2 regions of the Geobacillus zalihae genome follow, and region 2 is predicted to be linked to the other one. Evidence: a T-box and tRNA genes for the amino acid it is inferred to sense, from the RefSeq annotation. Region 2 holds a T-box; the other holds one or more tRNA genes.
The links. The T-box of region 2 lies ahead of alaS (alanine--tRNA ligase). A T-box ahead of a tRNA ligase gene usually reads a tRNA of that ligase, here a tRNA-Ala.
Positions count from the first base shown of each region.

Region 1: it encodes a tRNA-Ala, which carries the amino acid that the T-box ahead of alaS (alanine--tRNA ligase) is inferred to sense. The anticodon was not compared.

Region 1 is NZ_CP129217.1:523,787-530,487, reverse strand. It holds gene trmL (tRNA (uridine(34)/cytosine(34)/5-carboxymethylaminomethyluridine(34)-2'-O)-methyltransferase TrmL) at 1-41, opposite strand, end outside; gene QWV57_RS02745 (amidase domain-containing protein) at 65-928, opposite strand; gene queG (tRNA epoxyqueuosine(34) reductase QueG) at 990-2,132, opposite strand; gene QWV57_RS02735 (B3/B4 domain-containing protein) at 2,185-2,850, shown strand; tRNA gene QWV57_RS02730 (tRNA-Glu) at 3,153-3,224, opposite strand; tRNA gene QWV57_RS02725 (tRNA-Ser) at 3,229-3,321, opposite strand; tRNA gene QWV57_RS02720 (tRNA-Asn) at 3,328-3,402, opposite strand; tRNA gene QWV57_RS02715 (tRNA-Ile) at 3,612-3,685, opposite strand; tRNA gene QWV57_RS02710 (tRNA-Gly) at 3,692-3,762, opposite strand; tRNA gene QWV57_RS02705 (tRNA-His) at 4,083-4,155, opposite strand; tRNA gene QWV57_RS02700 (tRNA-Thr) at 4,163-4,238, opposite strand; tRNA gene QWV57_RS02695 (tRNA-Ser) at 4,403-4,493, opposite strand; tRNA gene QWV57_RS02690 (tRNA-Ile) at 4,513-4,589, opposite strand; tRNA gene QWV57_RS02685 (tRNA-Met) at 4,595-4,671, opposite strand; tRNA gene QWV57_RS02680 (tRNA-Ala) at 4,689-4,761, opposite strand; tRNA gene QWV57_RS02675 (tRNA-Pro) at 4,770-4,843, opposite strand; tRNA gene QWV57_RS02670 (tRNA-Arg) at 4,850-4,923, opposite strand; tRNA gene QWV57_RS02665 (tRNA-Leu) at 4,929-5,014, opposite strand; tRNA gene QWV57_RS02660 (tRNA-Gly) at 5,020-5,094, opposite strand; tRNA gene QWV57_RS02655 (tRNA-Lys) at 5,102-5,174, opposite strand; gene QWV57_RS02650 (hypothetical protein) at 5,517-5,672, opposite strand; tRNA gene QWV57_RS02645 (tRNA-Phe) at 5,838-5,913, opposite strand; tRNA gene QWV57_RS02640 (tRNA-Asp) at 6,232-6,307, opposite strand; tRNA gene QWV57_RS02635 (tRNA-Met) at 6,313-6,389, opposite strand; tRNA gene QWV57_RS02630 (tRNA-Val) at 6,571-6,646, opposite strand; rRNA gene rrf (5S ribosomal RNA) at 6,655-6,701, opposite strand, start outside.
Region 2 is NZ_CP129217.1:2,563,822-2,570,522, reverse strand. It holds gene recD2 (SF1B family DNA helicase RecD2) at 1-1,841, shown strand, start outside; gene QWV57_RS13040 (PRC-barrel domain-containing protein) at 1,867-2,340, shown strand; gene QWV57_RS13035 (YrzR-like zinc ribbon domain) at 2,356-2,547, shown strand; gene QWV57_RS13030 (YrzQ family protein) at 2,559-2,693, shown strand; gene QWV57_RS13025 (AI-2E family transporter) at 2,814-3,875, shown strand; T-box leader at 3,923-4,147, shown strand; gene alaS (alanine--tRNA ligase) at 4,194-6,701, shown strand, end outside.

The DNA of each region.
Region 1 (6,701 bases), 1.5 Mb from region 2:
GCCGGAATTTCTGGTTGGTACAGTACTACATGGAGCGGCATTTCGTTCACCTCAGCAACATCGTTTATTTGCGGTCAATGATGTGAAAAAATTTATACCGAATGTTTGGCGTATAGGCGCTTGAATCTTCATACGACCAGTAACGCATGCGGCTGTTTGTCGTATGGGCGTTCACAAGCGGCATCCCGTTCTGATCTTTCGCCACCACAATCGTTGAGTGGTCGAAGCGTCCGTCCCCTTGAAAATCATAACAGATGACATCGCCTGCCATCAATTGCTCCGGCTCCGCCACTTCCACCGCCTGCAAGCCGATGCGCGACCCGCTCAAATACCAACGAAAAGCATGGGCCACAGCCCAGCTGTAACTCCAACTTCCGTTTTGACACCACCATCCCCTCGCACGGTTCGGATAGCCCGTCATCGGCGCCCCGCCTGCATACAAGCATTGAGAGACAAAATTCGTGCAATCCACCGGAAACGACGGAAACACCGGGTTATGCCGATTCCACCACGTTTCCGCATACCGCACCGCCCGGGCGCGGTCATACTGGTAAGAAAGACGCTCCCCCGTCCATTGCTCTCGTTCGACGCGCGGCGCCTCCATATACCCCCCCAACCGGTTGATCGGTTCATCAGCTACAAGCTCACCGCGAACAAAACAGGCGCATCGCTCCTCAACCTGTTCTTCTATATATAGTGAACCCCTTTGCTTAATTAAAAATTGATGGTGGGCAATATACATCACTTTCGCTTCCCGCTCGATGGTCTGCCTGCCGATAATTTGTCCCCGGATCGTGCAACGGACGATCTCCGCACCGCGCTTTTGGCAAAGCCGTTGCTTTCTTGCCGCCTCTTCGCTTCGGATATTGCTTTCCGACACAAACGAGCGGGCTCGCTCATCCAACCACGCGCGCAACTGTTTTTTCATGCTGCTTTCCACCACTTTCGTTTTTGTTACTACCTTATGTGGGGAAGCTGCGTTTTTTTCCCTATTCCTTTGCCTCAGCCAACAGTTTCAGTCCTTTTTCAATCTCAGCGATCACATCGGCATCCGCCTCCGTTTGCCGCGCGGCCTCCAAATAAGGCTTAGCGCTTGGATCCCCGATTTTCCCGAGCGCCCACGCCGCCGTCCCGCGGATGACTGGACGGCTATCCTCTTTCAACAAACGCAGTAAGTGCGGCACCGCGGTTTGGTCTTTGTAATGGGCGAGCGCCAGAATGGCATTGCGCTGAATCGGCTTTTTCCCACGCCATGAACCCGCCATGGCCCCAAATGTTTCTTTAAATTCACGGTTGCTCATCTGAAGCAGCGGGATGAGTTTCGGCTTTACCGCTTCCGGATCCGGCTCGAATTCTGGATGCAAATGAAAGTCTTTCCCCTTATTTTCCGGGCAGACTTGCTGGCATGTATCGCAGCCGTACAGCCGGTTCCCGATTTTCTCCCGAAACTCGTCGGCCAAAAAGCCTTTCGTTTGCGTTAAAAAGGAAAGGCACCGCTGTGCGTTCAGTTGTCCCCCTTGTACAAGCGCCCCGGTCGGGCAGGCATCAATGCATTTCGTGCACGTGCCGCATCGGTTTTCAACCGGTTCATCAGGGGGAAATGGAATATTCGTAATCATTTCTCCCAAATACACATACGATCCAAACTCCGGTGTAATAATAGAGCAGTTCTTGCCGCTCCAACCGATCCCTGCCCGTTCCGCCACCGCCCGATCGGCGAGCTCTCCGGTATCCACCATCGAGCGAACGCGGGCATGGGGCACTTTGGCCAGCAAAAACTCCTCGAGCTGCTGCAAACGTTCCCGCAACACATCGTGGTAGTCCTTTCCCCATGAAGCGCGGCAAAAAACGCCGCGCCGTTCCGTCTTTGTCCCCCGCGGCGCATTTTTCATTTTGGACGGATAGGCAAGAGCAATGGCAATGATCGATTTTGCTTCCGGAAGAAGCAATGAAGGATTCGTCCGTTTCTCAATATCTGGTTCCTCAAAACCGGACTGATAGCCGAGCTCCTGCTGGCGGCGCAGCCGTTCCTTTAATTCAACAAACGGATCAGCGCTCGCAAATCCGATTTTATCAATGCCGATTGACCGACTATACTCAATGACTTCCCGCTTTAATGCCATAACATCCATCGTTTTCCCTCCTTTCGTCATATATGATAAAATGAAATCCGAGGTGATCAAGATGAAATTCGTGATATCAGAACAACTAAAGCAACGCCTTCCTTCTGGTAAATTCGGCGTCATCCGCTATCATCATATCGAGGTCAGCGATTCACCGCAAATGTTAAGGGGGCGGCTTGAGCTGTTTCAAGAATCTCTTTACATCGAGCTGCAGGAAAAGTCGATTGCCGACATTCCTGAGATGGTCGAATGGCGCCGTACTTTCAAACAAATCGGAACGGACCCAAGCCGCTATCGACCGTCAAGTGAAAGCCTGTACCGACGCATCCAGAAAAAAAGCTTCATTTCGCCTATCCATTCAGCGGCAGACATAAACAACTTTTTTTCACTCTATTATAAAATTCCACTCGGCATCTATGATCTAGACCGCATCAACGGGACAGTGACGCTCACGATCGGCACGGAACAAGATGAATACATCGCGTTAAACGGCCGCACAGTCAACTTTGCCAACAAACTCGTCAGCAAAGATGAACGAGGGCCGTTTGGCAGTCCGATCGTCGATTCGGAGCGGACCGCCGTGACGAGAGAAACGAAAAACGCTTTGCAAATCGTTTACTTTCTCCCATCAACGCCAGAAGAAACCGCCAAGCGCCAGCTTCAAGCCATCCAAACGATGTTTGTGCAAATTCATGGCGGCGAAGCCGACGCCCAATTGTTCGTTTGATCTTCTCCCCCCACTTTCCTGCCGTTGGAAACGGGGGACTCCCTCCCTACTTGAACGCTCTCCCACCTACGCTCACGCGTGGAAGTGGGGGGCTTCTCGGTTTAGGGTGATAAATAAAAAAACGCAATGCCTCGTTCTTTAACGAAACGAAACACTGCGTTGTCCCCAAGCATCATAACATAATTTTAAAGCTAACGAGAGACATTATAACAGACTTCCACACGCATCGCAAGAAAAAAACGCAAAAATCGACAAAAGAAATTGTACAAAAGGGCACCAGAATCTCTGGTGCCAGCAACCAGTGACCCGTACGGGATTCGAACCCGTGTTACCGCCGTGAAAGGGCGGTGTCTTAACCACTTGACCAACGGGCCATTATGGCGGAGAAGGCGGGATTTGAACCCGCGCGCCGCAAAACTGCGACCTAACGGTTTAGCAAACCGTCCCCTTCAGCCACTTGGGTACTTCTCCGTAACATGGCTCCGCAAGTAGGATTCGAACCTACGACCTACCGGTTAACAGCCGGTTGCTCTACCGCTGAGCTATTGCGGAATGATGAATAACTATATGTTATGCACATCTTCCAAATGTGCTCGTTGCCTCTTCCTCTGCCAGCTAATTCAAGGAAGCGAGATGCGTCGAGGCAACTCGCAGCGAATTCGAAGATGTGAAGCTCGTCGCTCCGCTTTTGCTGTGGAACGATGGGGCATTGTTCGCCCATTATTATAGCGAATAGCCAAAAAACATTCAATGGAAAATAATGGGCCTAAGTGGACTTGAACCACCGACCTCACGCTTATCAGGCGTGCGCTCTGACCAGCTGAGCTATAGGCCCGTCAAAAGCGGGTGATGGGAATCGAACCCACGACATCAGCTTGGAAGGCTGAGGTTTTACCACTAAACTACACCCGCATATCATTTAGTTGAACATCCGCCACGCTGCTTCCATGCCCCTTCCTCTACCAGCTGATTCATAGAAGCCAGATGCGTCGGGGCAACTCGAAGCAGATTCGATGATGCAGATGCTCGTGGCTGAGGTTTTACCACTAAACTACACACGCATATCATTTGGAGTCAACATCTGCCACGCTCTTCCATGCCTCTTCCTCTGCAAGCTAATTCGAGGAAGCTGGATGCGTCGAGGCAACTCGAAGCTAATTCAATGATGCGAATGCTCGTGGCTGAGGTTTTACCACTAAACTACACACGCAAATATAGAATATAATGAAAAGGGCGACTAGTGGGAATCGAACCCACGCATGCCAGAGCCACAATCTGGTGCGTTAACCACTTCGCCATAGTCGCCTCGATCTGGTGCCGGCTGCAGGACTTGAACCCGCAACCTACTGATTACAAGTCAGTTGCTCTACCAATTGAGCTAAGCCGGCACATTTAAAATTAGCTAGTGATTCATGTTGTCTGCCTGGTTGTGCCTCTTCCTCTTCAAGCTCATTCAAGGAAGCCTTGTGCGTCGAGGCAACTCGCAGCCAATTCGATGATGCCGATGCTCGTCTCTACCAATTGAGCTAAGCCGGCATGATTTTAAAGTGCATGGCGGAGGAGGAGGGATTCGAACCCCCGCGCGCCTTGCGGCGCCTCTCGGTTTTCAAGACCGACCCCTTCAACCACTTGGGTACTCCTCCAAAAAAGCAACAATAATAATGGTGGACCTTGTAGGACTCGAACCTACGACCGGACGGTTATGAGCCGTCTGCTCTAACCAGCTGAGCTAAAGGTCCGATAATGGTGGCGGTGGAGGGGATCGAACCCCCGACCTCACGGGTATGAACCGTACGCTCTAGCCAGCTGAGCTACACCGCCAAATTTAAGTCAAAAGGTGGAGCCTATCGGGATCGAACCGATGACCTCCTGCTTGCAAAGCAGGCGCTCTCCCAGCTGAGCTAAGGCCCCATGATAAATCGGGAAGACAGGATTTGAACCTGCGACCTCACGGACCCGAACCGTGTGCTCTACCAAGCTGAGCTACTTCCCGACAAAACGCGCTCGAGAGGATTCGAACCCCTAACCTTCTGATCCGTAGTCAGATGCTCTATCCAATTGAGCTACGAGCGCACAAGTGCCGAGGGCCGGACTCGAACCGGCACGGTAGTTACCTACCCCAGGATTTTAAGTCCTGTGCGTCTGCCAATTCCGCCACCCCGGCGGAAGTGGAGCGGAAGACGGGGCTCGAACCCGCGACCCCCACCTTGGCAAGGTGGTGTTCTACCGCTGAACTACTTCCGCAAGACGATGAGCCATGGAGGACTCGAACCTCCGACCCTCTGATTAAAAGTCAGATGCTCTACCTACTGAGCTAATGGCTCACGAGTTGGATAACACTCTAGGATAGTGATGTCCCTTCCTCTACAAGCATATTCAAGGAAGCAAGATGCGTCGGGACAACTCGAAGCGAACTCGATGATGCAAAGCTCGTTGCTCTACCTACTGAGCTAATGGCTCATGGTTAGGACAACACTCTAGGTACTACCTAGCTCTACCTGCCTCTTCCTCTGCCAGCTAATTCAAGGAAGCCTTGTGCGTCGAGGCAACTCGCAGCCAATTCGATGATGCCGATGCTCGTCTCTACCAATTGAGCTAAGCCGGCACATTTAAAATTAGCTAGTGATTCATGTTGTCTGCCTGGTTGTGCCTCTTCCTCTTCAAGCTCATTCAAGGAAGCCTTGTGCGTCGAGGCAACTCGCAGCCAATTCGATGATGCCGATGCTCGTCTCTACCAATTGAGCTAAGCCGGCACATTTAAAATTAGCTAGTGATTCATGTTGTCTGCCTGGTTGTGCCTCTTCCTCTTCAAGCTCATTCAAGGAAGCCTCGTGCGTCGAGGCAACTCGCAACAGATTCGACGATGCGAGTGCTCGTGGCTACCCATTGAACTAAGCCGGGGTGGTTTGAACATCTGACATGTCTGTGAACTACTCCCACTTAGCTTTGCATGAAGCAGGAATCTTCTTTCGGAACTATGATAAAAATGGTGGCTCGGGACGGAATCGAACCGCCGACACAAGGATTTTCAGTCCTTTGCTCTACCGACTGAGCTACCGAGCCGTATTATATTTTTCACACTGCCTATTGATACCGCTTTGTGCCTCTTCCTCTGCCAGCGGATTCGACGATGCTGGATGCGTCGAGGCAACTCGAAGCGAATTCGATGAAGCAGATGCTCGTCTCTACCGACTGAGCTACCGAGCCTTATCTTATTTTTCCCTTGTTCGTTGATGATTTTTGTGTCCCTTCCTCTACTAGCCCATTCGAAGAAGCCAGATGCGTCGGGACAACTCGCAGCAGATTCGACGATGCGGATGCTCGTCTCTACCGACTGAGCTACCGAGCCATATTTTTTCATCTTTCACAATTTTGAAAGAATGGCGGTCCCGACGGGACTCGAACCCGCGATCTCCTGCGTGACAGGCAGGCATGTTAACCACTACACTACGGGACCAATTTTGGTTGCGGGGGCAGGATTTGAACCTGCGACCTTCGGGTTATGAGCCCGACGAGCTACCGGACTGCTCCACCCCGCGGCGATAAGAAAGTAAATTAATTTGCACAATGCTCTTATCGTTGTTGTTCGTCGCCTCTTCCTCTACAAGCTGATTCAAAGATGCCAGATGCGTCGAGGCAACTGGAAGCGGATTCGTTGAAGCAAAGGCTCTTTGCTCCACCCCACGATGATGAGAAAGCAAGTCAGCTTTTATATTAAGATGGTGGAGGATGACGGGATCGAACCGCCGACCCCTTGCTTGTAAGGCAAGTGCTCTCCCAGCTGAGCTAATCCTCCACGAAATTGCCTAGCAGCGACCTACTCTTGCAGGGGCGCTGGCCCCAACTACCAT
Region 2 (6,701 bases):
CGCAGCTGGCCATGAAAATTTACCAAGCGTATGGCGAAGAAGCGATTGACATCATCCACGAGAACCCGTACCAGCTCGTTGAGGATATCGAAGGGATCGGCTTTGGCCGCGCTGATGAAATCGGGCGCCAGCTCGGCATTTCCGGCAGCCATCCGGCCCGGCTGCGCGCCGCCTCGTTGTTTGTTCTTGAACAGGCGTGCTTGCAGGAAGGGCACGTTTATTTGCGCGAGGAAGAGCTGATGGAGCGCATCGGGGAGCTGCTTGACGGAAGGCTGAGCGGTGCGGTGGATGGACGAGCGATCAGCCAAACGCTTCTGATGTTAAGCGAGGAAGGGAAGCTGATCGCCGAGCAAGGGCGTTATTATCTCCCTTCCCTTTACTTCGCCGAGAAAGGGATCGTCTCCAACATTAAGCGGCTGCTCGGGCAGACGCCGCCGTCGGCGTTTGCCGAGTCGGAGTTTTTGCTGGCGCTTGGGGCGCTTGAGGAACGGCTTGGCATGCAATATGCCCCCCAGCAAAGGGAAGCGATCCAACAAGCGCTTTCTTCGCCGCTGTTTATTTTGACCGGCGGTCCGGGAACGGGGAAAACGACGGTCATCAAAGGCATCGTCGAGCTGTTTGCCGCCCTAAACGGCCTGTCTCTTGACCCGGCTGACTACAAACAAGGCGAGCCGTTTCCGGTGCTGCTGGCCGCACCGACCGGCCGAGCGGCGAAGCGGATGAGCGAGGCGACCGGGCTGCCGGCGGCGACGATCCACCGCTTGCTCGGCTGGAATGGGGCGGAAGGGTTCAGCCGCGACGAGAACGAACCGATTTCCGGCAAGCTGCTTGTCATCGATGAGATGTCGATGGTCGACACGTGGCTCGCCAACCAGCTGTTAAAAGCCGTGCCAAACGGCATGCAAGTCATTTTCGTCGGCGATGAGGATCAATTGCCATCCGTCGGGCCAGGGCAAGTGCTGAAAGACTTGCTCTCTTCAGGCGTCATTCCGTTCGCTCGGTTGACCGAGGTGTATCGCCAGGCGGAAGGATCATCGATCATCGAGCTTGCCCATAAGATGAAGCGCGGCGTCGTGCCGGACGATTTGACCGCTCCGAAGGCAGACCGTTCCTTCATCCGCTGCCGTGCGGGCCAGGTCGTCGATGTCGTGCGGCAAATCGCGGACAACGCGCGCAAAAAAGGGTTTTCCGTCAAAGATATTCAAGTGCTCGCCCCGATGTACCGTGGTCCAGCGGGCATTGACCAATTGAACAAAGCGCTTCAAGAGCTGTTCAACCCGCCGGCTGAGGGGAAGCGGGAGCTGTCGGTCGGTGAGGTCGTCTACCGCGTCGGCGATAAGGTGCTGCAGCTCGTCAATCAACCGGAAGACAATGTGTTTAACGGCGACATCGGCGAAATCGTTGCCATTTTTTACGCCAAAGAAAATATCGAAAAGCAAGACTTGCTCGTCGTCTCGTTTGATGGCATTGAAGTGACGTACACACGGCAAGATTTAGGACAAATCACCCATGCGTACTGCTGTTCGGTTCATAAGGCGCAAGGAAGCGAGTTTCCAATCGTCATTTTGCCCGTCGTCAAAAGCTATTACCGGATGTTGAAACGGAATTTGTTGTATACTGCGGTGACAAGAAGCAAGCAGTTTCTCGTTTTATGCGGGGAAGAGGAAGCGTTTCGATTCGGCGTCGCAAAACAAAGCGACGGAGCGCGCCAGACGGCGCTCGCTGAGAAGCTGGCGGGGGCGGCGGCTCCGTTTGTCGAGGTCGAACTGCCGTTTGAAGAGGCGAACATGGGGATGGAAAACGTTACGCCGTATGACTTTATGGGCGATGAGCCAAGCTAAAGGTGGCTGGAAAGGTGGGAGAACGATGCGGACGTTTTCCGACATCAAGGGCCTTCCCATTTATGAACAAACGACGGGAAAAATGGTCGGAACGATCGCTGACATTTGGTTTACCAGCCACGGCGCGGTCAAAGGGCTTGTCGCGGAACAGGACGGTTTGTTCGGCCGCCGCCGCTATTTGCCGCTTTCAGCCGTGCAGTCGTTCGAAAACGACCGAGTCATCATCTGTGATGCAGATAGCTTCCAGCCGTTTCCTTCTCCTGACAGCGGCCACTCTCTTTACGGCGAACGCGGCCTCGCCGGCAGCATGGTTGTCGCCGCGGACGGAACAACGATCGGACTGTTGGATGACGTATATTTTGACGGGCAATTGGGCAAAATTGACGGATACGAGATCAGCGAGGGATTTTTTTCCGATTTGACCGAAGGAAAGAAACGAATGGAGCTCGCTCCGTTCACCGCCAGAGAAGGCGTGGTCACCGTGGAAACAACGATGTAAGGAGAGTGGCTGTCCATGCTCATTTGCCCGAATTGCAAACGAAAAAATTTAGGGAAAATCGGCGTCAACCAGTACTACTGCTGGGATTGCTTTATTGAGCTGTCCGTCTCGAAAGGGATGATCCACGCCCATCAAGTGGAAGAAGACGGAACGTTGAGTTCCCTTGACGACTTGTTTGACGACCACGAACGCACGATCCAATTTTAGGGGGGACACGCATGAACCGGATGATGACGTCGCTGTTAGCAGTCGGATTAGGCGTCGCCGCTTATCAGCTCGCCCAACGAAACGATTGGATGAACGGTCGCACGATGCGGAGGATGCGCCGCCGCTTGATGCAAGCGATCCGCTGACGGCGCTGCCGCCCTCGCCTTTGCGCGGGGGCGGCGCCTTGTGGCTGTCAAATAGTGCTAAAAGCGGTGAAGGCATATTTCTCGCCGCATCTCCTACACTAAACGGTAGGAGGTGTGGCGATGGGCGAGCAACAATGGCTGTCGTTCTTTCGCATCGGAAAATGGCTGCTGATTACGGCAATCATCTATTTGATCGTTCGGATGAAAGACGTTTGGTGGCCGGTCATCGATTTTATCGCAACGGTGTTGACGCCGTTTTTGCTGGCGTCGTTTATTACGTATTTGCTCTACCCGCTTGTGGAATCCATCCATCGCAAAGGAATGCCGCGCGCCCTTGCCATTTTGTTGATTTATTTGTTGTTTTTCGGTTTGGTCGGCTACGGCTTGTACCGCGGCGTGCCGCTATTCATCGCCCAGTTGCGTGAACTGGATGAACAGCTGCCGTCTTTGATGAATACATACCGCCAATGGGTGCGCCACATCCACGACGAGACGTCGAATTGGCCGCTTGAGGTGCACACACGCATCGAGGGGATGTTTGCCGAGATCGAGCAAGCAGCGGCGGCCGCCGTCGCGATGGCGATTCATGCCGCCAAATCGTTCATCGGTTCGGCGGCGACGCTGTTGATCATTCCGTTTATCGTCTTCTATATGTTAAAAGACATCGATGTGTTGAAAAAAGCGGTTTGGTACATGACACCGAAGCGGTGGCGTGGGCCGGGGATGGCGTTTTTGAAGGATGTCGATGAATCGCTCGGCGGCTACATTCGCGGCCAGCTGTTCGTCTGTGCGGCGATCGGTCTGGCGGCGGCGCTCGGCTTGTGGCTTGCCGGCATGGATTATCCGCTGTTGCTCGGCTTTGTCATTGGCGTGACGAACATCATCCCGTATTTTGGCCCGCTGATCGGCGCCGTTCCAGCGGTCATTTTGGCTGCCACCGTCTCGCTGAAAATGGTCGTGATCGTGCTTGTCATCATTTTTACCCTGCAGTTTTTAGAAGGGAACGTTTTGTCGCCGCTGATCGTCGGCAAAAGCGTGCATATGCATCCGCTTGCCATTATGCTCGCCCTCTTTGCCGGCGGTGAACTCGCCGGCGTGCTCGGCCTCATTCTTGCCGTTCCGACGGCGGCGGTGCTGAAAGTGGCCATCGCCCATTGGAAAGAGCATTATGCTTCGCATTGACAAATGCTCTCTGCTTGTCTATAATCTTTCAATGAAAAAAGCGAATACATAACGCGATGACGGATCGAGTATGTTGCAGTCCATCTTAACGCGCGAGTTCGCGCACAGAGAGGAATTTCCGCGGCTGAAAGAAATTCCAGATGAAGGGCAACAGAAGGCTAATCCGGAGCGCAGGCAAAACCTGACGCAAGGCTGCGTTACGGCCAAAGAGGTGATGGGCGTTTTTTGCCCATAAACAGGGTGGTACCGCGAGCATAACTCTCGTCCCTGCAGGGGATGGGAGTTTTTTTATATAAAAGGCGAAAGGGGAGGATCATCATGAAAAAGCTGACATCCGCCCAAGTGCGGCGCATGTTTTTAGAGTTTTTCCAAGAAAAAGGCCATGCGGTTGAGCCGAGCGCATCGCTCATTCCGGTCGACGACCCGTCGCTGTTGTGGATCAACAGCGGCGTCGCGACGTTGAAAAAATACTTTGACGGGCGCATCGTTCCGGAAAACCCGCGCATTTGCAACGCGCAAAAATCGATCCGCACCAACGACATCGAAAACGTCGGGAAAACGGCGCGCCACCATACGTTTTTTGAAATGCTCGGCAACTTTTCGATCGGCGATTACTTCAAGCGTGAAGCGATCCATTGGGCATGGGAGTTTTTGACGAGCGACAAATGGATCGGTTTTGATCCGGAACGGTTGTCCGTCACCGTCCATCCGGAAGACGAGGAAGCGTACAACATTTGGCGCAACGAAATCGGCTTGCCAAAAGAGCGGATCATTCGCCTTGAAGGCAACTTCTGGGACATCGGCGAAGGCCCGAGCGGTCCGAACACGGAAATCTTTTACGACCGCGGCGAAGCGTTCGGCAACGACCCGAACGATCCGGAGCTGTACCCAGGCGGGGAAAATGACCGCTATTTAGAAGTATGGAACCTTGTCTTTTCGCAGTTTAACCATAACCCGGACGGCACGTACACGCCGCTGCCGAAGAAAAACATCGACACCGGCATGGGCTTGGAGCGGATGTGCTCGATTTTGCAAGACGTGCCGACGAACTTTGAAACCGACTTGTTTATGCCGATCATCCGCGCCACCGAGCAAATTTCCGGCGAGCGGTATGGCGAAGATCCGGACAAAGACGTCGCCTTTAAGGTGATCGCCGACCATATTCGCGCCGTGACGTTCGCGATCGGCGACGGGGCGCTGCCGTCAAATGAGGGCCGCGGTTATGTGCTGCGCCGCCTGCTCCGCCGCGCGGTGCGCTATGCGAAACATATCGGCATTGAACGTCCGTTTATGTACGAACTCGTCCCGGTCGTCGGCGAGATTATGCACGACTACTATCCGGAGGTGAAAGAAAAAGCCGATTTCATCGCCCGCGTCATCCGGACGGAAGAAGAACGGTTCCATGAAACGCTCCATGAAGGGCTCGCCATATTGGCGGAGGTGATCGAAAAGGCGAAAGAGCAAGGAAGCCGTGTCATTCCGGGCGAGGAAGCGTTCCGCCTGTATGATACGTACGGCTTTCCGATCGAGCTGACGGAAGAGTACGCCGCTGAAGCGGGCATGACGGTCGACCATGCCGGATTTGAGCGCGAGATGGAGCGGCAACGCGAACGGGCGCGCGCGGCCCGGCAAGATGTCGATTCGATGCAAGTCCAAGGCGGAGTGCTCGGTGACATTAAAGATGAAAGCCGGTTTGTCGGCTACGATGAGCTTGTTGCCGCATCGACGGTCATCGCCATCGTCAAAGACGGGCGGCTTGTCGAGGAAGTGAAAGCCGGCGAAGAGGCGCAAATCATCGTCGATGTGACGCCATTTTACGCCGAAAGCGGCGGACAAATCGCTGACCAAGGCGTGTTTGAAAGCGAAACAGGAACAGCAGTCGTCAAAGATGTGCAAAAAGCGCCGAACGGCCAACATCTTCATGCGATCATCGTCGAACGCGGAACGGTGAAAAAAGGATCCCGCTATACGGCGCGCGTCGATGAAGCAAAGCGGATGCGCATCGTAAAAAACCATACGGCGACCCATTTGCTCCATCAAGCGCTAAAAGACGTGCTCGGCCGCCATGTCAACCAAGCGGGGTCGCTTGTCGCCCCGGACCGGCTTCGTTTTGACTTCACCCATTTTGGGCAAGTGAAGCCAGAGGAGCTCGAGCGCATCGAAGCCATCGTCAACGAACAAATTTGGAAAAGCCTCCCGGTTGACATTTTTTATAAACCGCTCGAGGAAGCGAAAGCGATGGGCGCGATGGCGCTGTTTGGCGAAAAATACGGCGACATCGTCCGCGTCGTCAAAGTCGGCGACTACAGCCTCGAGCTGTGCGGCGGCTGCCATGTGCCCAACACATCAGCCATCGGGTTGTTTAAAATCGTCTCCGAGTCCGGCATCGGCGCCGGCACGCGCCGGATTGAAGCGGTGACCGGGGAAGCGGCATACCGCTTTATGAGCGAACAGCTTGCTATTTTGCAAGAGGCGGCGCAAAAACTGAAAACAAGCCCGAAAGAATTGAATGCGCGTCTTGACGGACTGTTTGCCGTGCTGAAAGAGCTCGAGCGCGAAAATGAATCGCTTGCTGCCCGCCTCGCCCATATGGAAGCTGAGCACCTCACCCGTCAAGTGAAAGATGTAAACGGCGTGCCGGTGTTGGCGGCAAAAGTGCAGGCCAATGACATGAACCAACTGCGGGCCATGGCTGATGATTTGAAACAAAAGCTCGGCACGGCGGTCATCGTGTTGGCGTCCGCCCAGGGCGGAAAAGTGCAACTGATTGCCGCAGTAACGGACGATTTGGTGAAAAAAGGATTCCACGCCGGCAAACTGGTGAAA